Regions from separate parts of the Providencia manganoxydans genome, predicted to be linked through region 2. Evidence: predicted binding sites of a transcription regulator. Region 2 holds the regulator's gene; each other region holds the start of a gene.
What was found. The regulator PurR, encoded in region 2, represses purine synthesis genes. The targets are predictions, from matches to a motif close to CANGCAAACGTTTGCNTG.

Region 1 (5,949 bases), 2.1 Mb from region 2:
ATGCTCCTAGGGATAAGTTACTTTGCCGCCTAGTTAGGCTACGAAATACTTGGAGCTTTTGCCTGTTAGTAAAAAACAAAACCTAACAGAAAAATGCAATAAAAAAGCTGATAAAGCGGTTTTGTTGAAACCTTTTTATCAGCTTAGTGTGCTTAGCTTTTTGTGATCGCTACTTCAAACGTGCAATGGCGCGGTAACCAATGTCTTTACGGTAAAAACTGCCATCCCAATGGATATTTTCTGCCGCTTGGTAGGCTTTTTGCTGTGCTTGAGCAATATCATTACCGAGGGCTGTGACACACAGCACACGACCGCCGGCTGTCGTCACTTCACCCTCTTTTAGCTTTGTACCTGCATGGAACACTTTACTATCAGCAGCGTCTTTTGTTGGTAAGCCATGGATCACATCACCGTTATGATAGTCGCCAGGGTAACCACCCGCGGCAATAACAATACCTAATGCAGGGCGCTCATCCCATGATGAATCTTTACCTGCTAGCTCACCTTTTGCTCCAGCAAGACATAATTCAACGAGATCAGATTGTAGGCGCATCATAATTGGCTGAGTTTCAGGATCACCAAAACGACAATTAAATTCGATAACTTTTGGATTGCCTGCTTTGTCAATCATTAGGCCTGCATAGAGAAAACCTTGATAACGATGACCTTCTGCATCCATCCCTTTAACAGTGGGATAGATAACTTGTTCCATAACGCGTTGGTGGATCTCATCTGTCACAACAGGAGCGGGTGAATATGCCCCCATACCTCCGGTGTTGAGGCCTGTATCACCGTCACCTACACGCTTATGATCTTGGCTGGTTGCCATTGGAATGACATTCTCACCATCCACCATCACAATAAAACTTGCCTCTTCGCCATCCAGAAATTCTTCAATAACGATACGATGACCTGCATCGCCAAATGCATTGCCTGCAAGCATATCTTTTACGGCATCTTTGGCTTCAGCTAGTGTCATTGCAACGATGACACCTTTACCCGCAGCTAGGCCATCAGCTTTGATTACGATTGGTGCGCCGACCTTATCTAAATAAGCGAGCGCAGGTTCAACTTCCGTGAAGTTTTGGTAATCGGCAGTTGGTATTTTATGGCGAGCTAAAAAGTCTTTGGTGAATGCTTTAGATCCTTCTAGCTGAGCCGCGCCCTGTGTTGGGCCAAAAATAGTTAATCCAGCGCTCTGGAATGCATCAACAATACCAATCACTAATGGCGCTTCAGGACCGACGATGGTTAAACCAATCTGCTTATCTTTTGCAAATTGCAGTAAGCCATCAATGTCAGTTGCCGCAATATCAACATTCTCAAGTGCGGATTCTAATGCTGTTCCTGCATTACCGGGAGCAACATAAACTTTATCTGCAAGTGGTGATTGAGCCGCTTTCCATGCTAGAGCGTGTTCACGGCCACCGCCACCAATAATTAAAATATTCATACTTAAACTCCAGATTATTAATGGCGGAAATGACGCATATTAGTGAAAATCATCGCGATACCATGCTCATTAGCGGCATCAATTACTTCATTATCACGAATTGACCCACCAGGCTGGATAACACAAGTGACGCCGACAGCAGCCGCTGCATCAATACCATCACGGAATGGGAAAAATGCATCTGATGCCATCGCACAACCAGCAACTTCTAAACCTTCATCAGCAGCCTTGATACCTGCGATTTTCGCAGAGTATACGCGACTCATCTGCCCTGCACCGATACCAATAGTCATATCATTTTTGGCATAAACAATTGCATTCGATTTAACGAACTTAGCCACTTTCCAGCAGAACAAGGCATCTTTAAATTCACGCTCAGTAGGCTGGCGCTTAGTGACAACGCGGAGATTGTCTTGTTCGACCATACCTAAATCACGATCTTGTACTAATAAACCACCATTAACACGCTTAAAATCTAGGCCTGCAACAGGCTTATCCCACTCACCACAAGTGAGGACACGGACATTTTGCTTAGTGGCTAATACAGAAAGTGCGTCAGTCGCTACTGTTGGAGCGATGATCACTTCAACAAACTGGCGTTCGATGATGGCTTCTGCGGTTGCTTTATCAAGCATACGGTTAAATGCAATGATGCCTCCAAATGCAGAAGTTGGATCTGTTTTAAATGCACGGTCATAAGCTGCATGAAGATTATTGCCAATAGCGACCCCACACGGATTAGCATGTTTTACGATCACACAAGCTGGCTCTTCAAAGGATTTAACACACTCTAAGGCAGCATCGGTATCAGCGATATTATTATAAGATAAAGCTTTGCCCTGAATTTGTGTAGCAGTAGCGATAGACGCTTCTTTTGGATCTTCTTCTATATAGAATGCGGCATCTTGATGGCTATTTTCACCGTAACGCATATCTTGTTTTTTAATAAAGTTTAAATTCAAGGTACGTGGGAAACGGCCAGATGGTTGAGTGGTGTCGCCATAGTATGGTGCAACCAACTCGCCGAAATAGTTGGCAATCATGCTGTCATACGCTGCCGTATGCTCAAACGCTTTAATCGCAAAGTCAAAACGTGTAGACCAATTTAATGAATTATTATGATTATCGAGCTCTTCAATAATTTTTTCATAGTCATTGCTATTAACCACAATGGCAACATCTTTATGGTTTTTTGCCGCAGAGCGAACCATTGTTGGCCCACCAATATCGATATTCTCAACGGCATCTTCTAATGTACAGCTAGGTTTTGCGACAGTTTGTGCAAATGGATATAAGTTAACGACGACCATATCAATGGGCTGGATGTCATGTTGTTGCATGATCTCATCATCGGTACCACGGCGACCTAAGATCCCACCATGCACTTTAGGATGCAGTGTTTTGACGCGGCCATCCATCATTTCAGGGAAACCTGTATAGTCTGAAACTTCAGTGACTTTTAAACCTGATTCGGCGAGCAGTTTTGCAGTTCCACCCGTAGAGAGCAGTTCAACACCTCGTTGAGAAAGCGCCTTAGCGAATTCAACAACACCTGTTTTATCAGAAACACTTAGCAGGGCACGACGAATTGGACGAAGCTGTTGCATGAGATAGATCCCTTGGATATTGAAAGCAATAAAACCGTAACAGTGAGTTTAAAGAATAAAGGCTTTTCTTATATACCTATTTACTATTGCTGCTGTGTGATTACATCGACATGGTTATAGATATAGAAGAAGCCACTACAATTTCAGACCATAAAAAGAAAATCAACGATGAATTTTCAGGCTAATTGTAACGCAAACGTTTGCGTAATGCGCGATATATTTCAATTATTTTTATTGTCGTGGATAACTTTGTGTATAACTCTGTATAAACACCGCTTTTGCTGTGTAATGCAGCAGTTGAATAAAAAAATGCAAAAAAGGGGTTGCCAGAATTTTCTGACTCCCTATAATGCGCATCCACTGACACGGCAAGCCGCTCCGGTGGTGAGGTTTGAAAAATAACCCCGATGACAGTTGAGGTGAAAAAAGAAAGAAAAGTTGAAAATAATTACTTGACTTTCTGATAGAAAAACGTAGTATACGACACCTCGCGACAACGACCTAAGTGATTAAATCCTAGGAAGTTAATTGATAAAAATTATCAAAATGTCGCAACGCTCTTTAACAATTTATCAGACAATCTGTGTGGGCACTCACAAGACACTATCAAAAAAATATTTGATTTTAAAGTCTTGAAGAGTGACTAACACGTTAATTCATATACATATGAACTAATAGGTAATCTGGTTTCTTCGGAAATCAGGCGACAGTAAAACATTCTTTGAGCATCAAACACTTTTAATTGAAGAGTTTGATCATGGCTCAGATTGAACGCTGGCGGCAGGCCTAACACATGCAAGTCGAGCGGTAACAGGGGAAGCTTGCTTCTCGCTGACGAGCGGCGGACGGGTGAGTAATGTATGGGGATCTGCCCGATAGAGGGGGATAACTACTGGAAACGGTGGCTAATACCGCATAATCTCTTAGGAGCAAAGCAGGGGAACTTCGGTCCTTGCGCTATCGGATGAACCCATATGGGATTAGCTAGTAGGTGGGGTAATGGCTCACCTAGGCGACGATCCCTAGCTGGTCTGAGAGGATGATCAGCCACACTGGGACTGAGACACGGCCCAGACTCCTACGGGAGGCAGCAGTGGGGAATATTGCACAATGGGCGCAAGCCTGATGCAGCCATGCCGCGTGTATGAAGAAGGCCCTAGGGTTGTAAAGTACTTTCAGTCGGGAGGAAGGCGTTGATGCTAATATCATCAGCGATTGACGTTACCGACAGAAGAAGCACCGGCTAACTCCGTGCCAGCAGCCGCGGTAATACGGAGGGTGCAAGCGTTAATCGGAATTACTGGGCGTAAAGCGCACGCAGGCGGTTGATTAAGTTAGATGTGAAATCCCCGGGCTTAACCTGGGAATGGCATCTAAGACTGGTCAGCTAGAGTCTTGTAGAGGGGGGTAGAATTCCATGTGTAGCGGTGAAATGCGTAGAGATGTGGAGGAATACCGGTGGCGAAGGCGGCCCCCTGGACAAAGACTGACGCTCAGGTGCGAAAGCGTGGGGAGCAAACAGGATTAGATACCCTGGTAGTCCACGCTGTAAACGATGTCGATTTGGAGGTTGTGCCCTTGAGGCGTGGCTTCCGGAGCTAACGCGTTAAATCGACCGCCTGGGGAGTACGGCCGCAAGGTTAAAACTCAAATGAATTGACGGGGGCCCGCACAAGCGGTGGAGCATGTGGTTTAATTCGATGCAACGCGAAGAACCTTACCTACTCTTGACATCCAGAGAACTTAGCAGAGATGCTTTGGTGCCTTCGGGAACTCTGAGACAGGTGCTGCATGGCTGTCGTCAGCTCGTGTTGTGAAATGTTGGGTTAAGTCCCGCAACGAGCGCAACCCTTATCCTTTGTTGCCAGCGATTCGGTCGGGAACTCAAAGGAGACTGCCGGTGATAAACCGGAGGAAGGTGGGGATGACGTCAAGTCATCATGGCCCTTACGAGTAGGGCTACACACGTGCTACAATGGCGTATACAAAGAGAAGCGACCTCGCGAGAGCAAGCGGAACTCATAAAGTACGTCGTAGTCCGGATTGGAGTCTGCAACTCGACTCCATGAAGTCGGAATCGCTAGTAATCGTAGATCAGAATGCTACGGTGAATACGTTCCCGGGCCTTGTACACACCGCCCGTCACACCATGGGAGTGGGTTGCAAAAGAAGTAGGTAGCTTAACCTTCGGGAGGGCGCTTACCACTTTGTGATTCATGACTGGGGTGAAGTCGTAACAAGGTAACCGTAGGGGAACCTGCGGTTGGATCACCTCCTTACCATTGAAGTGTTTTTGTGAAGTGTTCACACAGATTGTCTGATGAAATAGAGTCAACGGTATCATATAGGCTTGTAGCTCAGGTGGTTAGAGCGCACCCCTGATAAGGGTGAGGTCGGTGGTTCAAGTCCACTCAGGCCTACCAAAATCGAATGAATGCTACGTTGTATCTCAGCTCGTTTACCTAGTGTAAACGTCGCTAAGCTACGCCTTGCCTTAATTCGATTTCGTTTTTAATCACACCGATTAAAGACGGCGATGATACTGTCAAACCTGTTATGGGGCTATAGCTCAGCTGGGAGAGCGCCTGCCTTGCACGCAGGAGGTCAGCGGTTCGATCCCGCTTAGCTCCACCATAATACTTTTGAATTATTCAGAATAGATTAGTTAATTAAATAGTCTATTGCGAATAATTATGCTCTTTAACAATCTGGAACAAGCTGAAAATTGAAAACAACGCACATTGTTTATCGCTTAAACAATGTGAGAGTCTCTCAAAAATCTCAACTTGAAGATGTCGTCAACAGACAGAAACCGTCGGGTTTCGTGTCGACTGACAAAAAAGACACCTTCGGGTTGTGAGGTTAAGCGACTAAGCGTACACGGTGGAT
Region 2 (5,949 bases):
CACATGGTGCGCTCTATGATACTAACCGTACAGCCCTACTTTTCTGTGAATTAGTCAATAAATGGAAAAAGTTAGGTGGGTGGCCATTAGCCGAACAAGACTAGTTGATTCAACGTCTCATAGCAAAAAACCGTATTAGCCAATCAGGGACTAATACGGTTTCTTAGAATTATTTAGACTATCTCTACAGGGAAATTACTCTGCACTTGCCTCATCAGCTGAGCGATACTTATCAGCTGTTTCTTTAATCAGTGCTTGTAATTCACCACGCTGATACATTTCCATGATAATGTCACAACCCCCTACTAACTCACCATCAACCCACAATTGTGGGAACGTTGGCCAATTAGCATATTTTGGTAGTTCTGCACGGATATCAGGATTTTGCAGAATATCGACATAAGCGAAACGTTCACCACAAGCAGATAGAGCTTGAACTGCCTGAGCAGAAAAACCACAGCTAGGAAGCTTAGGAGAGCCTTTCATGTACAGCAGAATTGGATTTTCTTTGATTTGGCGTTCGATTCTTTCAATTGTCGTCATTTTTTTACTTCCTTAAAGCTTGGGTGCTGGTTTTGCAGTCAGTAAACAATCGCAAATGCAGATGATGCAACTGTTACTAAGCGAGAATATTTGACCGAAAATATTACTACACATTGTTTCATACAATATGCCAGTTTTACAGGGGCATTACTATAACACCCTCAAATAGAAAAAGGGATTTTTTCTCTATCAGTCTTTTAAAGATAGTTAAATCAAATTAGCTTTATTCTAGCAAACGCATTTTGTGATTTTAGGCTTTATTATCTATATGATTTTACGATGTATTTATATGCTGAATTTGTTAATATAGTACAATGATGCACATGACCATATTTTTATTGTGGTATAATGCGCTAATGACGATAAAATGATACATACAGTGCGCTATATTTTAGTATGTACATGATTAAAAAGACAATTACTCGCTCAACTTTGAGCATCACACCCATACGTGTTGTTTAAAACGCAAACAAGGAGTACGCAATGTCATTTGAACTACCCGCTCTACCTTATGCAAAAAATGCACTAGAACCTTATATCTCTGAAGAGACGTTAGAGTACCACTATGGCAAACATCACAATACTTATGTTGTTAACCTCAACAACTTAGTAAAAGGTACCGCTTTCGAAGGTAAATCCCTAGAAGAAATCATTAAAACTTCTGATGCTGGCATTTTTAACAATGCTGCACAAGTGTGGAACCACACTTTCTATTGGCACTGTTTAGCACCAAATGCAGGCGGCGAACCTACAGGTAAAGTTGCTGATGCAATAAATAAAGCATTTGGTTCATTCGCTGACTTCAAACAACAATTTACCGATGCAGCAATCAAAAACTTTGGTGCCGGTTGGACTTGGTTAGTGAAAAAAGCAGATGGTAGCTTAGCAATTGTTAATACATCTAATGCTGCAACACCAATCTCTGGTGATGATAAGCCTATCCTGACAGTCGATATTTGGGAGCACGCTTACTATATTGACTACCGTAATGCACGTCCAAAATATTTAGAAAACTTCTGGTCACTCGTAAACTGGAAATTTGTTGAAGAAAATCTTGCTTAACTGATTTTTGGCAACATTTAGGGCGAGCAGTGCTCGCCCTTTGTGATCTTACCTTTGCTATTTAAAGGCAAAATTAAAAAATATGTATTGCAAATGTGATGATCACTGCCAAAGAACCAATTGCTGCTAATAATCCGAATTTAAAATCTGTATCCATGAGTTCCTCTCATTATCAAGAACAGTTAACCAGCCATTTGACCCTATACTGTATAAGGTTAAATAAGTATGACATGACGATTTATAAAAACCAGTGTCTATATCACAGGTTATAACATCAATTATTTCTTTTGTTTTTGCGCTAGATCAGACAAAATCCATAACAAATCGCTAAATTATTGCCAGTTAAGTAACTATGCCTCAATATGCTGGTAATTTTTAATAAGTATTCATAACAAGACCGATTATTGGTCAGGAGTTTTTTTTTCCCATGGCAACGATTAAAGATGTGGCGAAGCGTGCTAATGTCTCCACCACAACTGTATCCCATGTAATTAATAAAACGCGCTTCGTAGCCGATGATACTAAGGCTGCTGTTTGGGCTGCGATAAAAGAACTCAACTATTCGCCAAGTGCTGTTGCTCGTAGTTTAAAAGTTAACCATACTAAGTCGATTGGCTTACTTGCCACATCGAGCGAAGCCCCTTATTTCGCAGAAGTTATTGAATCTGTCGAAAACAGTTGTTATGAAAAAGGTTACACACTCATTCTTTGTAACTCACATAATAACTTAGGTAAACAGCAAGCTTACTTACAAATGCTTGCTCAAAAACGTGTTGATGGCCTTCTGGTGATGTGCTCTGAGTACCCAGAAAAGCTCATTAGCATGTTAGAAGATTACCGTAATATCCCTATGGTCGTTATGGATTGGGGGACGTCGCGAGGTGATTTTACTGATAGCATTATTGATAATTCATTTCATGGTGGTTACTTGGCGGGTCGTTACTTAATTGATCGTGGGCATCGTGATATTGGGGTGATCCCAGGCTCACTTGAGCGGAACACGGGGATTGGTCGCCTCACCGGCTTCCGAAAAGCAATGGAAGAAGCCAAAGTCACTTTACGTGATGAGTGGATTGTACAGGGAGACTTTGAACCTGAGTCCGGCTATAAAGCAATGATGCAAATCTTAAGTAACAAACAAAAACCAACAGCGGTCTTTTGTGGTGGTGATATTATGGCTATGGGAGCCATTTGCGCTGCCGATGAGATGGGGCTGCGTGTTCCACAAGATATTTCTATCATTGGCTATGATAATGTGCGTAATGCACGCTATTTTACCCCTGCACTCACCACTATCCACCAGCCCAAAGAACGTCTAGGCCAAATGGCCTTTACTATGCTACTCGACCGTATCGTGAATAAGCGTGAAGACGCACAAACCATTGAAGTGCACCCACGTTTAGTCGAGCGCCGTTCTGTTGCTGATGGACCATTTATTGATTATCGCCGTTAACCGTTAAGGTGCTAACCACTCAGCGTTGAGAGTTTGACTGTCTCCAAGATATTCAAGTAACCAACTCAACGCTGGTGATGTATTTTTTTCAACCCAAGTTAAGCAGCAAGGGCTTGGTGGAAAAGGCTGTGATAACTCTAATGGGACTAACTTACCCTGCGTACAATACGGCGCTGCGCGATGTTCCGGAACCATGCCGACACACAGCTCATTAACTAAACACACCATACCATCTTCCCAATAAGGTACCACAAGGCGCCGTTGGTTATCTAATGCCCATGTATCTCTTTTAGGAAGATTTCTTGAAGTATCTTCAAGGCATAAACTCGGGTAATCACGCATTTGATCATCTGTTAGTTTCCCTTCAATTTTTGCCAATGGGTGATTTGGCGCTGCAACACACCACCATGACATAAAGCCCATATCACGAAAACTGTAACGTTCTCCGATGGGTGAAGCTCTGGTTGCCCCAATTGCTACATCCACTCGACCATCAGCCAATGCATCCCATACACCATTAAAAACTTCAGGGTGAATATATAATTCGATATCCGGAAAATGACGATAGAAATCTAATATCAGTTGCTGTGTCCGTTGAGGTTTCACAATACAATCAACAGCAATACTAAACTGCCCTCTCCAACCATTAGCTGCCTGTTGGCATTGATGACGCGTTTGTGTCATTTTTTTGATGACTGAGCGCCCTTGCTTGATAAATATCTCCCCAGCTTCCGTCAAGACGACATCGCGATGACGGCGTTCAAATATTGGTACAGCAAGCCATTCCTCCACTTGCTTAACGGTATAGCTAATTGCGGAAGGGACACGATGTAATTCCTCTGCTGCGCCACTAAAACTCCCGGTTCTTGCAACCGCATCAATCACTTCTAACGCATGCGCTGACCACATAACGATACCTTTCAAAAATTTTGATAGCAGGATCCAAATATTACCGTTTCACAATGTAAAAATATAGCCTATACAATAGCGTACATATTAACAATTTTGTAAACTCTAGAAAGTAAATCGCTATGACAAATACTGTGACGAAAAACTCCCCAGGTTTTATGCTCTACCTTGCTGGACTGAGCATGTTAGGGTTTCTAGCCATCGATATGTACCTCCCTGCATTTGGCTCTATGCAAACGGCATTAAATACCACTGAAGGGGCAATTAGCGCCTCCTTAAGTATCTTTCTTGCTGGTTTTGCCTTCGCACAACTGCTATGGGGACCTTTGTCAGACAAACTTGGACGCAAGCCTATTTTAATTGCTGGCTTATTACTGTTTATTCTCAGCTGCTTAGGTATTCTTTGGGTAACCGATGCGACACAGTTACTGATCCTACGTTTCTTGCAAGCTGTTGGCGTTTGTAGTGCCGCTGTTCTTTGGCAAGCATTGGTTATTGACCGTTATGATGCGGCGAGTACCCAAAAGGTATTTGCATCTATTATGCCGCTCGTTGCATTATCACCGGCATTGGCGCCATTATTAGGTGCATGGGTATTGGAACATTATGACTGGGAAATTATTTTTATCGTTTTAATGGCTGTGGGTATTTTATTATTACTTCCAACACTGTTATTAAAAAACGTCACCCCCAAAGCGATGACTACTGACGCGACAGAAAGTAAATCTATTTCCTTTTTCACTTTACTGAGCTCACGTATTTTTAGTGGGAACGTTTTAATTTATGCATCTTGTAGTGCAGGATTTTTTGCTTGGCTAACAGGATCACCGTTTATTTTACGTAATATGGGCTTCAACCCAGCAGATATTGGATTAAGCTATATTCCACAAACATTAGCGTTTATTGTCGGTGGGTATGGTTGTCGTTTTATTTTAATCAAACTACGAGCTGAAGTATTATTTCCATTACTATTAGTAGGTTATGCAGTCAGTATGATTATCTTATTTTTAATATCTATGTATGCTGAACCAACACTGACCATGATACTAATACCATTCTGCTTTATGGCAACCATGAACGGAGCCTCTTACCCAATAGCGGTATCCAAAGCATTGAATGCCTATCCACAAGCTAGCGGTAAAGCTGCTGCTTTGCAAAATTCTTTACAACTTGGGTTATGTTTTTTAGCCAGCCTCTTGGTTTCAGCGTTACCTTTCGACCCACTCTTAGCCACCACAGGGGTGATGGCGGTGACAATAATTCCGATGGTTATCGGTTATTTTCTACAACATACAAAAGATCACTCTAAATCATCACAAAAAAGCTCTGAATATCAGCCGCAATAACTACTTTTCTGATCAGCCACTGTATTTTAGTGGCTGATTTTGATAAAAAATCAAAAATTGACACTCTTTATTTGACCTTCCAGACATTATTAGAAACTCTAATTGCGCGTATTTACTCTAAATTTTACTTTTCTATCAAAAGTGACATTTTTCGCCATTGTTAAATAAAATTATCACTTCTATACTCGGAGAGTACTTAGTCCGAAGTGATTTTTGAGTTAATACTGTACTCTAAATAATTCTAGTCACAGCGAGGCGATTAATGAATCAGCTGTTAGGTGCGTACTAAAGTATGTAACCGACGCCTATGAACGTAGTCACCGTACCTAATAAAAGGTCCTGCGACTTGAAGTATGACGAGTATACTCAGGGTCAATAATATTTATTACCAAACCCTGTCTTTGCGAAGCTATTTCTTCGCAGCCCTACACTTTCAGCAAGTTAAAATTCTATCTCAAAAACCTTCATCTCAAGTTGGAGAGCATATGAGCACTTGTGTAGATGAAACCAAAAGTAAAGTTTCAAATTGGCAAAGAATTGCAGAATCGTTATTAAGCCAAGCTGGCATCGAAATCAACGGTTCCCGCCCATTTGATATTCAAGTTCATAATACCGATTTCTTTAAAAGAGTTTTGC
Region 3 (5,949 bases), 960 kb from region 2:
CTTTAGAACCTTGTATTATGTGTGCAGGGGCAATGATCCATAGTCGTATAAGCCGTTTAGTTTATGGTGCTAAAGATTTCAAAACAGGTGCTTGTGGCTCGTTTATTAATATCATGGAGCGACCTGGTTTGAATCATTATCTTGAGGTGACAGGGGGAGTACTCGAGGAGAGCTGCTCCACAATGCTGAGTGCTTTTTTTAAAATGAGAAGGGCGCAGAAAAAGGAACAAAAACGCTTGCTTAATTATAGTGATGAGTAGAATTATAATTAAGCAAATTTATAATATGATATTAATTTATTGATTCGACTTCAGTTCTTATATCGTTATCAGGGGTCGCTGAAAGAAAATATTGCCCTAAAGATAGCTTGTCGCTAGGTGGTGAAATAGGCGGTAGTTTGTATTGCGACTGAGTTGGCTGAGCATATTTGAGACTCACTTTTTCTTGCATTGCCCCTTGCTCCGTCTCTGTTGTTTTCAGATTTATATCAGGTTTTTTCTCATTTTCTTGAGGGGTGTTTTCTTGTTTAGGTGTTAATAGTGGAGGAAATAAAATTAATGATTTCTCCGCTATAGCTAATGAGCGCTGTTTTTTATCTTGATTTTGTAAATAGCCCACTAAACTTTGATGGTAACGACGAATATTCTCTACATAGCGATAAGCTTCATGGCCTCGTGCGTAGCCATAATTCAATTGTGAATAATATTTTTTCTGTGTGAGTAATGGCAATCTAGATTTTACATCTAACCAGCGATCAGGATCACCACCTTGCATTTCGGTGAGTTTTCTCACATCCAACATATGGCCATATCCCATATTATAAGCGGCTAAAGCAAACCAAACCCTATCATCATCCGCAATAGATACAGGTAGCCGCTGCATTAAATATTCAAGGTAAGCAGCACCTCCCTTAATACTTTCTTCAGCGTCTAATCGATCGGCGATACCCATGGTTTCAGCTGTTGGTTTTGTGAGCATCATTAACCCTCGAACACCTGTTGGTGATGTTGCGAGTGGATCCCAGTGAGATTCTTGCCAAGCAACAGCAGCCAATAGCTTCCAATCAACGGCTCTAGCGTATTTTTCAAATAGAGGCTGGTAGTTAGGAAGCTTGTTGTTGATCGCATTAATAAATGAAATGGTATCAAAATAATCAAAGGTTCCAACATGACTAAAGAATTTTTCATCCAATCTAGCTAATAAATCCGCCTCATTACTGGCATTGAAAAAATCCAGTAATGCAGCATTGAGGCTGTCATCATTGAGCCTTTTCATATACCAAGTGACAGCATGATCATCGACTAAGTCGAACCCGACTGCAATCTCAGGGTGAACTCGTTGCTGTAAAGCCACTGAGATGGAGTCTTCTAGGGTATAATCAATCAACCCTTCTGCGACCATTTCTAATAGTTGGTTAGTTGTAAAATCGGTTGTTTCTTCCCACACCAAATTGGGATATGTCTCTTTTAATGCTTTTAAGGTGCTGGCATGAGCTGAGCCCGCCATAACAACGAACCTGCCATTAAGGTCATTAAAATTTTTCGGTCGCGTAGAACCTTTTCGATAAACTAATTGCTGTGTGACATTGAGATAACTGGGGCCTGTTTTCATTTTTTGCAAGCGTTCTTGATTATAAAGTAGCCCTGCCACACCAATATCAGCTTGTTCGTTCTCCAGATCGTTAAAAATCAGTTCAACGGTTGGCCGCATGGTGATAACTAATTTCACTTCAAGATAATCGGCAAAACTTTGCACGAGTTCATAATCAAATCCATGTAGATTTGCATCATCATCAAGATAAATGAGGGGAGAGCTAATAGCGCTCACACGCAACTCACCTCGAGAGATGATTTGATTTAGTTGATTGTTTGGCGTACTTGGCCAGCGAATACTCAGCCCAATAATTAGCGCAGCTAACAATGCCACAATCACAATGATTAAATAGTTGACCTTGATGTTATTCAAAAATATATCTCATATGTAAACCTTTGGACTGCATATTGTTGTTTTCGCTTAGTTAATGCAGTAGCTATCCGGATCATATCACGAGGACGGTTATTGATATTGTCATTTCCCGCCTATCGTTCGGAGGAGCATGGGTTTGTAATAGTAAAATTATTATAAGTAATGGTTATATTCCCAGTATTTGGACATTTTGCTCAACAATTATGATCTGTGCAACCAATATCGTGTTATTTCACTCCTAATAATATTTAACGGTTTGCTTTATTTTTAGTCACGCAAACGGTTTCGTATTGATGAACATTGCTCTATAATGTGTTCCGGTTCCCCTGCTTTCATGATCAGGGCTGGCGTTTAAATGAGAGAAATTAAGACTATGGAAATTTTGCGTGGTTCACCTGCTCTATCAGCATTTCGTATTACTCGCCTTTTGGCGTTGTTCGCTGAAAAACAGCTTCCTGTTACGGATATCTATGCTGAATATATGCACTTTGCTGAACTATCAGCACCTCTAAGTGATAGCGAGCAAGGCAAGCTGCGTAGTTTGCTAAAGTACGGTCCTTCTCTCGCAGAGCATGAGCCTTTTGGGCGGTTGATTTTAGTTACCCCACGCCCAGGCACCATTTCCCCTTGGTCATCTAAAGCGACAGACATTGCTCATAATTGTGGTTTATCTCAAGTTGAACGAATTGAACGTGGTACAGCTTATTACGTTCAGGCTGAAGGGCTATCGCAGCAGCAATGGCTGGAAGTTGCAGGGTTGCTGCATGACCGCATGATGGAAAGCATCTTCAGTGAGTTTGAACAAGCGCAAGCGCTTTTTGTTCATCATCAACCTACGCCAATGAAGGTGGTGGATATCATTGCTCATGGTCGCTCAGCACTTGAAAAAGCAAATTTAGAAATGGGCTTAGCCCTTGCTGATGATGAAATCGATTATCTGTTAGCGGCCTTTAATCAATTAAAACGTAATCCAACCGATGTTGAATTGTATATGTTTGCGCAAGCAAACTCAGAACATTGCCGCCATAAAATCTTTAATGCAGATTGGATCATTGATGGTAAAGAACAGCCTAAGTCACTGTTTAAAATGATTAAAAATACCTTTGAAACCACACCTGATTATGTATTATCAGCTTACAAAGATAATGCGGCGGTTATGGAAGGTTCTTCGGTAGGGCGTTTCTTCCCTGAAGCGGATGGGCGCACTTATCGTTATCATCAAGAAGATGCACATATTTTAATGAAGGTAGAAACCCATAACCATCCAACGGCAATTTCTCCGTGGCCGGGCGCAGCTACGGGCTCTGGTGGTGAAATTCGCGATGAAGGTGCCACTGGTCGTGGGGCAAAACCGAAAGCAGGTTTAGTGGGTTTTTCCGTTTCTAACTTACGTATTCCTGGTTTTGAACAACCGTGGGAAGAGGACTTTGGTAAGCCTGAACGTATTGTGACTGCACTTGATATTATGTTAGAGGGGCCACTGGGTGGTGCTGCCTTTAACAACGAATTTGGCCGTCCTGCTCTTTTAGGTTACTTCCGAACATACGAAGAAAAAGTGAATAGCCATAATGGCGAAGAGCTACGTGGTTACCATAAGCCAATCATGTTAGCGGGTGGTATTGGTAATATTCGTGCTGATCATGTGCAAAAAGGTGAGATCCCCGTTGGTGCAAAACTGATTGTTCTTGGTGGTCCATCAATGAATATTGGTTTGGGTGGTGGTGCGGCATCATCAATGGCATCAGGACAATCAGATGCAGATTTAGACTTCGCTTCTGTACAGCGTGACAACCCTGAGATGGAACGTCGTTGCCAAGAGGTGATTGATAATTGTTGGCAACTTGGTGATGCTAACCCAATTCTGTTTATTCATGATGTTGGGGCGGGTGGTTTATCGAATGCGATGCCTGAATTAGTCAGCGATGGTGGCCGTGGTGGTTGTTTTGAGCTGCGTAAAATATTAAATGACGAGCCAGGCATGAGCCCACTGGAAGTGTGGTGTAATGAATCACAAGAGCGTTATGTATTAGCGGTCGCTTCTGAGCAAATCCCACTATTTACTGCTATTTGTGAGCGTGAGCGTGCACCTTTCGCCATTATCGGTGAAGCGACTGAAAAGCGTGAGCTGGTATTGAACGATGAACATTTCAATAACCAACCTATCGACATGCCCCTTGATGTGCTATTAGGCAAAACACCAAAAATGTTGCGTGATGTCAGCACATTGAAAGCAAAATCAGATGCGTTGGATAGAACATCAATCAATTTAAATGAAGCAGTAAAACGTGTTTTACATCTTCCTGCCGTTGCAGAGAAAACATTTTTGATCACGATTGGTGACCGTACGGTCACAGGCATGGTCGCTCGTGACCAAATGGTTGGTCCATGGCAGATCCCTGTCGCTAACTGTGCCGTTACTACCGCCAGCCTTGATAGCTATTATGGTGAAGCGATGTCGATTGGTGAAAGAACACCGATTGCATTATTAGATTTTGCCGCTTCTGCTCGTATGGCCGTTGGGGAAGCGTTGACTAATATTGCTTGTGCTTATGTGCAAGATCTGAAACGAGTAAAATTGTCTGCAAACTGGATGTCTGCGGCAGGGCACCCTGGCGAAGACGCGGGCCTTTATCAGGCGGTTAAAGCGGTAGGTGAGGAACTCTGTCCTGCGCTGGGCTTGACGATCCCTGTTGGTAAAGATTCCATGTCAATGAAAACACGTTGGCAAGAAAATGGCGAAGAGCGTGAAATGACATCACCATTATCATTGGTGATCAGTGCATTTGGCCGTGTTGAAGATGTGCGTTTAACCGTGACACCTGAATTAAAAACGGATGTAGATTCTGCTTTAATGTTAGTTGATTTAGGGCAGGGTCATAATGCATTGGGTGGTTCAGCATTGGCACAGGTGTATCGCCAACTAGGCAATAAAGCCCCTGATGTTCGTGACCCTCGGTTGCTATCAGGTTTCTTTACTGTGATCCAAAACTTACTATCAGAACAAAAATTGTTAGCGTATCACGACCGCTCTGATGGCGGCCTATTTGTCACATTAGCTGAAATGGCATTTGCTGGTCATTGTGGTGTGAATGTTGATATCAGCGAATTTGATGAAGATATTTTAGCGGCTCTATTCAATGAAGAGTTAGGTGCGGTCATTCAAATTAAGCAACAAGATAGACAATATGTTGAAGCTTGTTTTGCTGACGTCGGGCTTGCTGAGTGTGTGCATTATTTAGGTACTGCGACACAAGACGATGCGGTGGTGATCAATAGCCGTGATACTGTGGTTTACCGTGAATCACGTAGTACACTGCGTGAGTGGTGGGCAGAGACAACATGGCAGATGCAGCGTTTGCGTGATAATGAAGTGTGTGCTGATGAAGAGCATAATGCTAAGTTAGACAGCCAAGATCCGGGGTTGAACACTAAATTAACCTTTGATATTGCTGATGATATTGCAGCTCCTTATATTTCGTCAGGTGTACGTCCTAAAGTCGCAGTATTGCGTGAGCAAGGTGTTAACTCACATGTAGAAATGGCAGCTGCATTTGACCGCGCTGGTTTTGATGCAATTGATGTGCATATGAGTGATTTATTGTCAGGCAATCTATCGTTAGCGGGTTTCCAAACACTGGTGGCTTGCGGTGGCTTCTCCTACGGTGACGTATTGGGGGCGGGCGAAGGTTGGGCTAAATCTATCCTCTTTAACTCACGTGTTCGCGATGAATTTGCTGCTTTCTTTGCACGTCAAGACACACTATCCCTTGGGGTATGTAATGGCTGCCAGATGATGTCTAACTTACATGAGCTGATCCCAGGTGCAGATTTATGGCCACGATTTGTTCGTAACCGCTCAGAGCGTTTTGAAGCGCGTTTTAGCTTAGTTGAAGTAGTGAAAAGTCCGTCATTATTATTACAAGATATGGCTGGATCACGTATGCCAATTGCTGTTTCACATGGTGAAGGTTTAGTTGAAGCACG
Region 4 (5,949 bases), 2.1 Mb from region 2:
CATGAAACGATTTTCGCAGGTAGCCAATTCTCTCTTGCTACCCTAACGGGCTGGGGATTGATTTGGCTATTGATGCAGGAGCATCAATTGGGTGGTGATATTGTTTTAGTGGATGCAAATGTCCGTTATAGCAAGCCTGTTAGTGGCAGACCAACAGCTGTCGCTGATATGTCACATATGAGCGGTGATCTTGATCGCCTTGCCAGAGGGAGTAAGGCTAGGGTTAAGCTTGAAGTGATGGTCAGCGGAGCAAACAATGAGGTTGGTGCTGTTTTTAGCGGCGTATACATGGTATTACCCGTTGAAAAACGAATGAAAGCAAGCTAATAGGAAAGTATTTTCGGCGGTAATCGTTCGGGATTATGAGATAAACGAGGAAAATCAATTCATTGATTTTCGGCTGATAACCCGATTTTATTTCGCTTCGTTAGCAACCTCAGTAGGCCAGTGATTACACTGGCCTACTGTTTTTTACTGGGTGATCAGCGCAGGTAGCTGTTCACTTGTGGGTAACTGATACGTTGGTGACGTTTCGGGTATAGGCTGCGATTCTACTGGCGGTGCATCACTTTCCACTGACGATGTGATGACTCCGTTAACCACTGTTCGGTACATTTGTTTCCCTTGTAGTGGTGTTGCGACTAACTCACCGTTAAGGCTTTTCTCTACCGATGGGGCGAATAGATCACCTTGCAGTGTGGTATCAAAATCGCCAATTACAAGTGGTGGGAAACCCTGCCAGCCCCACTGATTCAACGCAGAGAGAGAGATATTAGTACCAGATGCACGTAGTAAGAAAGGGGTTTTCTGAGGCGATTGCTTCACTAATAGCCCCAGTTTTACAATTCCGCTATCTGTACTGGCCGTTAATGAAGCGGCAGCGGAAGATTGACCACTTTGACGTAAATCCATATAAGGCCGGCGTACCATAACTTGGTTGATGGTACCGCTGTCTGCATTAAATGAGGCTTTACCGCTCCAAACCCCCCATTGTTTTTGTTTAATGAGACTGACGTTTTCGATATTGCCGCTAAGTGCAGTAAATTCAAATGGGAAACTGGCATCAATATTCATTAATAAAGATTGAGACAAGGCGAATTGTTTGATCGTTAAGCCTGATAGCCATTGTGGTGATGGTTGGCTGAAAAAGTTTAGCCATGTTTCAGGTAAGGTATACAAAATACCGGCAAGTTTTCCTTCATTGATAGTTAAGGTTCTATCATTACGCTGCCAGATAGCGTTCAGGCTAAATACACCTTTGTAGTAATAACCTGAGAGCTTTTCTATATTTAGGTTATCGCCTTGGATCTTGATATCACCAATCAGCGTATCAAGCTGCTGATCATTAATGACTAATTGATTAAGGCTAAAATTTATATGGCTTTCTGGGGTGCTCCAGCTACCTCTAACCCAATCAAGGTGGTCTATTTCAGCGTTAAGGCCAGAAACTGCCCAATCTTTACCTTGCAGATCAACATTGGTGAGTGCGACTTTTTTGAGTGAAATCGGCTGATCGCTATCAATCGCATCGCCTAATGAGGCAAAAGGAATGCTATTTTGCCAACCTACTTTGTCCATGACTAACGAATCAACCGTGATAGAACCATCAGCTAATTTTTTCCCTGAGCCTTTGATGTAACCATTATTCAAATAACCATTTGCATCAGTAAACTCGGTGAGATTTTCTTGTAGTTTACCCGTGATTGCGACATTTTTTAGGGGTAACTCATTGATGTTTAATTGTTTGGTTGTAAAACGGAAATCGCCATGACCAAATGGATAATTGGTGCTTGGAGCCCATGGAGTGATGCCGCCTGTAAATCCAGACACTTGGATTTTGTTAGTCCCTTGGCTTAATTGAATACTGCTATTTTCAAACTGTAATATATTGGCACTTAAAGGAATTGGGGTAGGAGACTCTGAGGTTGCGGCAATTAAATTACCTTGTGTGATCACTAAGCGGCGAATTGCAGTACCACTAAACAGGTTACGCCAATTGATTTCGACAACGACTTGTTTTGCATCTAATGCGAGATCTTGATTGCGTGAAGTGAGTTTGACATCTTGAAAAATGAATTCACCAGCGTTGGAAAATTCATGACCCATGATCCCAACATCAATATCATAATTGGTGAATTTACTTAAAAATTGGCTGGCGTAGGATGCGCCCCAGCGTGTCTGCAACCCTGCGTAAGTGATAATAATCACGAGTAATAATAGCAGTATAAGTGCAGTGATGAACTTGGTTAACCACCTCATAGTTTATCTGCCTCTCCATTTCCATATATCAGTTTCAAGGTAGAGTACAGAATAACCGCCAGTGTATGTGTATACAACTCTGGCGGTGAACAAGAGGTTATTTTTCGTGAGGAAAAATTAAATTCAGTACAATTGCGGTTAAACCACCCGCTGCAATACCAGAAGAAAACAGTGTTTTCAGCCAATCAGGTGCAAATTGCAAAATTAAAGGTTGTTGTGAAACCCCCATACCAACAGCAAGTGATAGTGCAATTATCATAATCGCTCGGCGATTTAATGGCTCGCGTGAGACAATGCGTACACCAGATGCGGCAATAGTACCAAACATAACAATTGTTGCTCCACCGAGCACAGGTTCAGGAATTTGTTGGACAAAACCTGCTACCGCAGGGAATAAGCCAAGTAAAACTAACATCAATGCAACGATGTAGCCTACGTAACGACTCGCGACTCCTGTAAGCTGAATAACGCCGTTGTTTTGTCCAAAACAAGAATTTGGGAAGGTGTTAAACACAGCGGAAACCATTGAATTCAGCCCATTGGCCAATACGCCGCCTTTAATGCGTTTCATGTAGATTGGACCACGCACAGGCTGTTCTGAAACATCAGAGGTCGCTGTGATATCACCAATGGTTTCTAAAGAAGTGACCATAAAAATTAGCATCAACGGTATCAGCAAATTCCAGTCAAAGGACAAACCATAATAGAAAGGTTCAGGGATTGTCACCATTGATTGCTCTGCATCGCTTGGTTGTGAGGTCGGTAACATATCCATCCACCAAGCGGCAAGGTAACCAACCGCCATTGCAATGACTAACGAAGCAACGCGTAAATACGGGTTTTTTTGACGATTGAGTAAGATAATAACGACTAATACAATACCGGCTAAGATCAAATAATCAGGGGAGCCGAAAGTATTGTCAGCGATTGCGCTATGACCACCGCCAATAGAGGTTAATCCTACTTGGATAAGTGATAGTCCAATGATCATGACAACGACCCCTGAAACCAATGGGGTGATCACTCGGCGTGCTAAATGTAAAAAGCGAGAGAGAACCACTTCAGTCAGCGCTGCAACCAGTAAGGTACCAAATAGTGCAGCCATCATGGAGGGAATATCTGCGCCACCTTGTTTGAGTGCAACACCGCCCATAATTAAAGGTGCAACAAAGTTGAAACTGGTGCCTTGTATTGACAACAGACCCGAACCAATAGGCCCCCAAGCGCGAATTTGGATCAAAGAAGCAATACCAGAAGCAAACAGTGACATGCTAATAATGCGTTGTGTGTCGTGAGCTGGCAGCCCTAATGATTGGCAAATCAACATAGCAGGGGTGATCACGGCAACAAACATGGCAAGAAGGTGCTGACCTGCTGCAAACAAGGCTTGGGGTAGCGGTGGTCTATCTTCTAAACGATAAATGAGCTCACTTTTTGCCGTTACGTCAACGGCGGATTTTTCGGATGCTTCGGGGTTCATTTTTTAGTTCTCTACCAACAAAAAAAGTATTGTAAAGCGAGTAATTTAAAAAGCAATCGTTTGCGTGAAAAATATTTATCCATATATAGATAAGTAACTTCACATTTTTATATGTTTTAACTTGTGTTTATCTCCGATTTTTTTTCTAATTCGGGTACCTGCTTTTGGCGTTTTAAGGATGAAATTAACGTCTAATTGGTTTTAAATAAATTTGAATAATATTAACAACAGACGAGGTACGTAAATGTATCATCTCGATGTCTACGGTACGCTGGTGGCGGCTACGCTTGTGCTATTGCTCGGACGTAAACTTGTAAAATCAGTTCCTTTCCTCGAAAAATATACTATCCCAGAGCCTGTTGCAGGCGGATTATTAGTGGCTTTTAGTTTACTGGTGATTAAACAAGTATTTGATTGGAGCCTGTCATTTGACTTGTCATTACAAGAGCCAATGATGTTGGCATTCTTTGCGACAATTGGTTTAAACGCAAACTTAGCCAGTTTGAAAGCCGGTGGTAAGGCACTGTTTATCTTTATTTTTGTGGTTGTAGGGTTACTGTTAGTACAAAATACTGTCGGTATCGCCTTAGCCAAATTATTGGGTCTTGACCCTCTTATGGGACTTCTTGCTGGCTCTATCACCTTATCGGGTGGGCACGGTACAGGTGCAGCTTGGGGTAAAATATTTACAGACAGCTACGGTTTTCAAAGTGCAACAGAAGTTGCCATGGCGTGTGCAACGTTTGGATTGGTCCTCGGTGGCTTAATCGGTGGTCCTGTTGCACGTTTTCTCATTCGTAACATCCCAACACCGGGTACAGCGAATGATGATAAAGATGTACCAACAGCATTTGAGAAACCACAATCAGGTCGTATGATCACATCAATGGTATTGATTGAAACCATTGCTATGATTGCAATTTGTTTGATGGCGGGTAGCTACATTGAATCACTATTATCTGGTACCGCGTATGCACTGCCTAAATTTGTCTGTGTGCTGTTTGTCGGTGTGATCTTAAGTAACAGCCTATCTTTAGCTGGTTTCTACCGCGTGTTTGACCGTGCGGTTTCTGTTTTAGGTAACGTCAGTCTGTCACTATTTCTTGCGATGGCACTGATGAGCTTGAAGCTTTGGGAGCTAGCTTCCTTAGCTATCCCAATGCTGATCATTTTAGTCGTTCAAGCTTGTGTTATGGCGGGTTATGCGATTTTTGTCACTTTCCGAGTCATGGGTAAAAACTATGATGCGGCGATATTAGCGGCAGGGCATTGTGGCTTCGGTTTAGGTGCAACACCAACCGCGATTGCAAACATGCAGGCTGTGACAGATAGATTTGGTCCATCACATCTTGCATTCTTAGTTGTCCCAATGGTTGGCGCATTCTTTATTGATATCGTCAATGCGATTGTGATTAAGCTGTACTTAATGTTACCTGTATTCCCTTCAGTGGTTAGTTAACTAATTATAAATCATATAAATAGCAGGTATTGCCGTGAATATAGTTCACGGCAATTTTCGTTTATAGGAAGTATTATTAAGCGGTTAGCGTGATCGGTATAACAAGTTCAGCTGATTGAGTGCTGAAACCAGTTCATCTTCATAATGATAGAGTGACTCGGGATAGTCGGTATCACTATCGGAAGGTGAGAAATTAACGTCGGATAGTTTAATTTCTAAGTTAGTTTCCGTAATACGCATATGAATTCCTTGTAAAACTTGTTGCAATTGCTCTGCGGCTTTTCCTCCACCTCGATTTGCATAACTAACCATTAAGGCGGGTTTGTTGTCCCACTCTTTATACAAATGATCTATCGCATTTTTTAATGCCGCTGGATATCCCCAGTTATATTGTGGAAAAACAAAAATATAAGCATCAGCCTCAGAAATTTTGTTGCTCCAAGCAATTGTATGTTCTTGGGTATATATTCCTTCAGCAGGAAGATAGGGTTCATCATCCATCGGTAAATGCCAATCTTTAAGATCAACGATTTCTGTAAGGAATTTTTTTTCAGTAATATCCTTAACCCAGCGCGCTATCTGAGGGCCTATTCGGGTTTGCCGGACACTACCAATTAAGATTTGTATCTTCATGTTCCACTATCTCTTTTGGTTGTGTACTTTAATTTTTACCAAAAACACTAAGGTATTTATAGAACGATAATTAAATTAAGCTTGGCTATATTGCTCGCGTTCAGGTAGCCATCTTTCA

Region 1: purH (bifunctional phosphoribosylaminoimidazolecarboxamide formyltransferase/IMP cyclohydrolase) is a predicted target of PurR. The motif match lies at 3,250-3,267, and genes of this name have one in related genera.
Region 3: purL (phosphoribosylformylglycinamidine synthase) is a predicted target of PurR. The motif match lies at 2,238-2,255, and genes of this name have one in related genera.
Region 4: gltS (sodium/glutamate symporter) is a predicted target of PurR. The motif match lies at 3,789-3,806, and genes of this name have one in related genera.

What each region holds. Positions count from the first base shown of each region.
Region 1 is NZ_CP067099.1:505,245-511,193, forward strand. Features, by position in the region: gene purD (phosphoribosylamine--glycine ligase) at 170-1,453, opposite strand; gene purH (bifunctional phosphoribosylaminoimidazolecarboxamide formyltransferase/IMP cyclohydrolase) at 1,471-3,060, opposite strand; rRNA gene JI723_RS02220 (16S ribosomal RNA) at 3,800-5,339, shown strand; tRNA gene JI723_RS02225 (tRNA-Ile) at 5,407-5,483, shown strand; tRNA gene JI723_RS02230 (tRNA-Ala) at 5,619-5,694, shown strand; rRNA gene JI723_RS02235 (23S ribosomal RNA) at 5,921-5,949, shown strand, end outside.
Region 2 is NZ_CP067099.1:2,597,972-2,603,920, forward strand. Features, by position in the region: gene rnt (ribonuclease T) at 1-104, shown strand, start outside; gene JI723_RS11650 (Grx4 family monothiol glutaredoxin) at 196-543, opposite strand; gene sodB (superoxide dismutase [Fe]) at 1,027-1,605, shown strand; gene cydH (cytochrome bd-I oxidase subunit CydH) at 1,679-1,762, opposite strand; gene purR (HTH-type transcriptional repressor PurR) at 2,033-3,058, shown strand; gene punR (DNA-binding transcriptional activator PunR) at 3,062-3,967, opposite strand; gene punC (purine nucleoside transporter PunC) at 4,090-5,313, shown strand; gene cfa (cyclopropane fatty acyl phospholipid synthase) at 5,799-5,949, shown strand, end outside.
Region 3 is NZ_CP067099.1:1,633,813-1,639,761, forward strand. Features, by position in the region: gene tadA (tRNA adenosine(34) deaminase TadA) at 1-260, shown strand, start outside; gene mltF (membrane-bound lytic murein transglycosylase MltF) at 292-1,965, opposite strand; gene purL (phosphoribosylformylglycinamidine synthase) at 2,339-5,949, shown strand, end outside.
Region 4 is NZ_CP067099.1:379,712-385,660, forward strand. Features, by position in the region: gene fabY (fatty acid biosynthesis protein FabY) at 1-327, shown strand, start outside; gene JI723_RS01680 (AsmA family protein) at 472-2,259, opposite strand; gene JI723_RS01685 (uracil-xanthine permease family protein) at 2,357-3,739, opposite strand; gene gltS (sodium/glutamate symporter) at 3,984-5,198, shown strand; gene JI723_RS01695 (NADPH-dependent FMN reductase) at 5,283-5,831, opposite strand; gene recG (ATP-dependent DNA helicase RecG) at 5,907-5,949, opposite strand, start outside.